2 regions of the Lentzea sp. NPDC004789 genome follow, and region 2 is predicted to be linked to the other one. Evidence: predicted binding sites of a transcription regulator. Region 2 holds the regulator's gene; the other holds the start of a gene.
The links. Region 2 encodes HspR, which represses chaperone genes until heat shock. Its sites were predicted from a motif close to ANNTTGAGTNNNNNNNACTCAANNT; they were not measured.
Positions count from the first base shown of each region.

Region 1: lon (endopeptidase La) is a predicted target of HspR. The motif match lies at 870-894, and genes of this name have one in related genera.

Region 1 covers NZ_JBSGBE010000004.1:449,340-451,794, forward strand. The annotation lists gene lon (endopeptidase La) at 1-855, opposite strand, end outside; gene ACWEIJ_RS12620 (SAM-dependent methyltransferase) at 1,002-1,796, shown strand; gene srmL (PheS-related mystery ligase SrmL) at 1,769-2,455, opposite strand, start outside.
Region 2 covers NZ_JBSGBE010000003.1:130,113-132,567, reverse strand. The annotation lists gene dnaJ (molecular chaperone DnaJ) at 1-602, shown strand, start outside; gene ACWEIJ_RS08220 (heat shock protein transcriptional repressor HspR) at 608-1,036, shown strand; gene ACWEIJ_RS08215 (hypothetical protein) at 1,033-1,455, shown strand; gene ACWEIJ_RS08210 (SDR family oxidoreductase) at 1,457-2,344, opposite strand; gene ACWEIJ_RS08205 (TetR/AcrR family transcriptional regulator) at 2,432-2,455, shown strand, end outside.

The DNA of each region.
Region 1 (2,455 bases), on a different contig from region 2:
CGTCCGGATCCAGCCGACCTCAGGCGACTGCTCGGAGGTGCGCTCCAGCTTGTCGACCTCGGCCAGCGCGGCCTTCTCGACCTTCTCCGGCAGGTTCGCCGCCTCGACGCGCGCCCGGTAGTCCTCCTGCTCGGTCGCCGGCTTGCCGTCGAGCTCGGCGAGCTCCTTGCGGATCGCGGCCATCTGCTGGCGCAGCAGGAACTCCCGCTGCTGCTTCTCGACGCCTTCCTTGACGTCCTTCGCGATCGTCTCGTTGACGTCCAGCTCGGTCAGGTGCGCCTTGCCCCACTCCAGCAGCCGCTCCAGCCGCGTGGTGACGTCGCTCGTCTCCAGCAGCCAGATCTTCTGCTTCTCGTCGAGGTACGAGGCGTAGCCCGCGAGGTCGGCCAGCGCCGACGGGTCCTTGATCTGCTGCACCGAGTCGACCATCTGCCACGCACCGCGCGTCTGCAGGATGTTCGTGACGAGGGCCCGGTACTCCTTGGCCAGCTCGCGGGTCCGCTCGGTGATCGCCGGCTCGTCCGCGACCGTCGCCTCGACCCACAGCGCCGCGCCCGGCCCCGTGGTGCCCGTGCCGATCCGCACGCGCTTGGTGCCGCGCACGACGGCGGCCCGTTCGCCACCTGGCAGGCGGCCCACCTGCTCGATCTCGGCCAACGTGCCGACCGAGGCGTACTTCCCGTCCAGACGTGGAACGAGCAGCACTTGATGATTCGCGGCCGTCGTCGCGGCGTCGACGGCCGCGCGGGCCTCGGCGCTGGCGTCCGCACCGGAGATGCGGATCGGCACCACCATGCCGGGCAGCACCACAACGTCGTCCAGCGGCAGCACCGGCAGGGCCAACGTCTCGCCCATCACATCACCCTCCAAAGTTGAGTCTGTACCGCTCAACCAACTTCAGCGGGGTGGTGTTCCCCTCGGGTGTTCGCTGTCAGCGAGCGCCGCACAACGGGTGACGTCGGTGGACACTCGTGTGCACACCGGGTGAGGATGCGCGCGTGATGGAAGAGCTGAAGTGGGTCCCCTCCACGGTCGACGTCACTCGCCCGAGCGTGGCGCGGATGTACGACTACTACCTGGGCGGTTCGCACAACTTCGAAGCCGACCGCGCCGCCGCCAAGCAGGTGGAGCAGATCTTCCCCGGCATCGCCCAGAGCGCGCAGGCCAACCGTTCGTTCCTGCGCAGGGTCGTCCGCCACCTCGTCGCCGCGGGCGTCGACCAGTTCCTCGACCTGGGCTCCGGCATCCCCACCGTGGGCAACGTCCACGAGATCGCCCAGCAGGACGACCCGTCCGCCCGCGTGGTCTACGTCGACTACGAGCCGGTCGCCGTGTCGCACAGCAACGCCCTGCTCGCGGACAACCCCAACGCCTCGGCCATCCTCGCCGACCTCCGCGCGACCTCCACCGTGCTGGCCGGCGCCCGCGAGACCCTCGACTTCTCCCGCCCGATCGGCGTGCTGATCATCGCGGCGCTGCACTTCGTCCCGGACGCCGACGACCCCTACGCCGCCGTGGCCGAGTACATGGCGGGCCTGCCGTCCGGCTCGTACCTGGCGATCACGCACGCCACCTGGGACAGCCTCACCGAGGAGGAGTCGCAGGAGGCCCGCAAGGTCGCCCAGATCTACAGCAACTCGGACAACAGGCTCGCCATCCGCACGCACGCCGAGGTGAGCCGGTTCTTCGACGGGCTGGAGCTGCTGGAGCCGGGCGTCGTCACGGTGGACGAGTGGCGCCCGGACTCCTTCGAGGACCACACGGGCATCTACGGCGCGGTGGCCCGCAAGCCCTGAAGCAGGCGGTCCCTGATCTCGTTCGTCTCGTGGTCGGTGAGGGTGCGTTCCGGTGCCCTCATCACCACGCGCAGGAGCACGTTCTTCTGCCCCGGCCCGGCGTTCAGCCGTCGACGGACGTGCTCCGGCAGCTCCTCGGCGGGCGTCTCGCTGAGGATCGTGATCTCCTCGATCACGTCCTCCGGGACGAGCGCGCGGATCCGGTCGCCGAGGGTCTCGACGTCGTCGGTGTGGTGAGCCGTGATCGAGATGTCCCTGATCGCGGCGGGATGCCGGGAGATCGGGCGGTAGGGCGCCAGGTCGTGCATCTGCGCCGCGATGCGCGGGTCGGGGTTGCGCAGCAGCCGGATGTCCGGGATGCCCTTGCGCAGCATGAGGATCCGGTCCAGTCCCCATCCCGTCGCGAGGCCGTGCGGGTGGTCCTTGAGCACGTGCCGCGCGGCCCTTCCGCCTTCGCCGATCTCCACCCACTCGCCGTTGTGCTCGACGTCGATCTGCTTGCCGTGCGTGGTGTACGGGTGTTGCGCGTCGACCATGCGGTAGCGCTTGCCGGGCAACAACGTCGTGACGACGGTGTCGACGAGCTCTTCGAGCCGCTCCTGGCGTTCGCTGATCCGCCAGACGTCGAGCTGGTGCGGTGTGCCGGTGTGCAGGCGGTC
Region 2 (2,455 bases):
GTTCCGGTTCGGGCCTGGTCACCCGCTCGCAGGGCGCGTTCGCGTTCAGCGAGCCGTGCCGCGACTGCCGCGGGACCGGCCGGATCATCGACGACCCGTGCCCCGAGTGCGGTGGCGACGGCGTCAGCACCCGCACCCGCACGCTGACCGTGCGGATCCCGTCCGGCGTCGACGACGGCCAGCGGATCCGCCTTGCCGGACAAGGGGAACCGGGCCGCAACGGCGGACCGTCCGGCGACCTGTTCGTGCGCGTGCACGTCAACCCGCACAGCGTGTTCGGCCGTCAGGGCAACGACCTGACGCTGACCGCGCCCATGACGTTCTCCGAGCTCGCGCTCGGCACCACGTTGACCGTGCCCACGCTGGACGGCAAGGTGACCTTGAAGGTGCCTGCCGGTACCGCCTCCGGGCGCGTGCTGCGGGCTCGGGGCAAGGGGATCACCAAGCGGGACGGCACCGCGGGCGATCTCCTCATCACCCTGGAGGTCGCGGTGCCGAACAACCTGTCGGCTGAAGCTCGCAAGGCCCTTGAGGCGTACGCCGACGTGACGAAGGACCACGACCCCCGTGGTGAGCTGAACGCACTCCTTGAAGGGCGGTGAGTTCGGTGGGTTTTCCGTTCCCTCCCGGGACTGACGAGGACACGCCGTTCTTCGTGATCTCGGTGGCGGCGCAGCTCTCCGGTCTGCACGCCCAGACGCTGCGGTCCTACGACCGGATGGGTCTGGTGTCGCCGGGCCGCACCTCGGGTGGCGGCCGCCGCTACTCGATGCGGGACATCGTGCTGCTGCGCGAGGTTCAGCGGCTCTCCCAGGAGGAGGGCGTGAACCTGGCCGGGATCAAGCGGATCATCGAGCTGGAGAACCAGGTCGACGCACTGCGGTCGCGGATCACCGAACTCCAGCAGGAGCTCGCGCAGGCGTTGGCGGCAGCCGACTCCACGGCCGCCGCCGTGCACGCGTCCTATCGGCGAGACCTCGTGCCGATCCGGCAGGAGACCGCGCTCGTCGTGTGGAAGCCCAAACCTCGCAAGTGATCGAGCGCCTTTACGAGGTCTTCTCGGCGCCTCGTCCCCGAGTGGTCGACCACTGCGACCACTGCGTGAATCCGGAGGACGTGGCGCCGTTCACGACCGTGCCGCTGCGTGAGCTGACCTCCGAACAGGTCGAGAAGTACTGGCTGCGTTCCGGCACGATCGGCGACGAGAACTTCGCGCGCTACCTGCTCCCGCGCGTGCTGGACCTGATCGCGGCCGGTGAGCTCGACGCGGACTTCTACTGGCTGCGCATCGCGAACACCGCGCACGAGAACGGCGATTCGCGCGAACGGCAGGCGATCGAGGCGTACTACGACGCCACGCCGGTTGCGCTCGAAGCCCTCGTCGAGGAGTGCACCGGCGACAACGCTCCCGGCAAGAGCCTTGCGGAGTGGTTGCGCGGGCGAGGAATGCGCTGACTCAGCGCTCTTCGAAGTAGAACCCGGCTTCCAGATCGGCGAGGAGGCCGGGTTCCTTCGGTTCCCAGCCCAGCAACGCCTTCGTGCGAGCACCGGACGTCGGTGCGTCACGCGTGACCATGTTCGCGAGCGGACCGAAGTGCTCGTCCGGAACACTCCGCACCGGCACGTTCAACTTCCGCCCGATGGCCTCGGCGATCTCCTTCAGCGACACGGCTTCCTCCGCGACCGCGTGCAGGACCGAGCCCGCAGGAGCCTTCTCCACCGCCAGCCGGTAGAGCCGCGCCACGTCCAGCGTGTGCGCGGCGGACCAGCGGTTCGTGCCATCGCCCGGGTAGCCGGAAACGCCCGTGGTGCGGGCGATTCGCACCAGCAGCGGGATGAAGCCCGCCGTGTCGAGTTCACTGTGGACGGTCGGCGGCAGCACGGCGACCGCGCCGCGCAGGCCCTCGGCGTCGATGATCAGGTTGCGGGCCGTGCCGCGGCTGTGGTCGTCCGGGGCGCGCTCCTCCTCGGTGGCGGTGCGGCCGAGGCCCGAGTACGACAGCGTGCCGCCCGTGCCGATCAGCGGCTTGCCGGTGCCGGACAGCTCCTCGATGAACGCGCGGACGACCGCGAGGTCGGCGGCGGACGCACCGGCGTAGTCGCCCGCGAACATCTCCTCGTGCTTGAACGCCAGGTGGATCACCGCGTCGGCCTCGGCCGCGCCCTTGCGCAACCCGTCGAGGTCGTCGAGATCGCCGCGCTGGACGGTCGCGCCCTGGGCTTCGAGCCTGGCCGCCGAGGCGTCCGAGCGGGCCAGTCCGACGACCTGGTGACCGGCTCGCAGCAGTTCCGGTACGACGGCCGAGCCGACATGTCCGCTGGCACCGGTGACGAAGACCTTCATGATCTGCACATCCTCAAGTGATGGGACTTGGTCTCATCAACGGTAGCAGAGTGATGAGACCAAGTCCCATCACTTATCATGTGAGGCATGGGTCGATGGGAGCCGGACGCA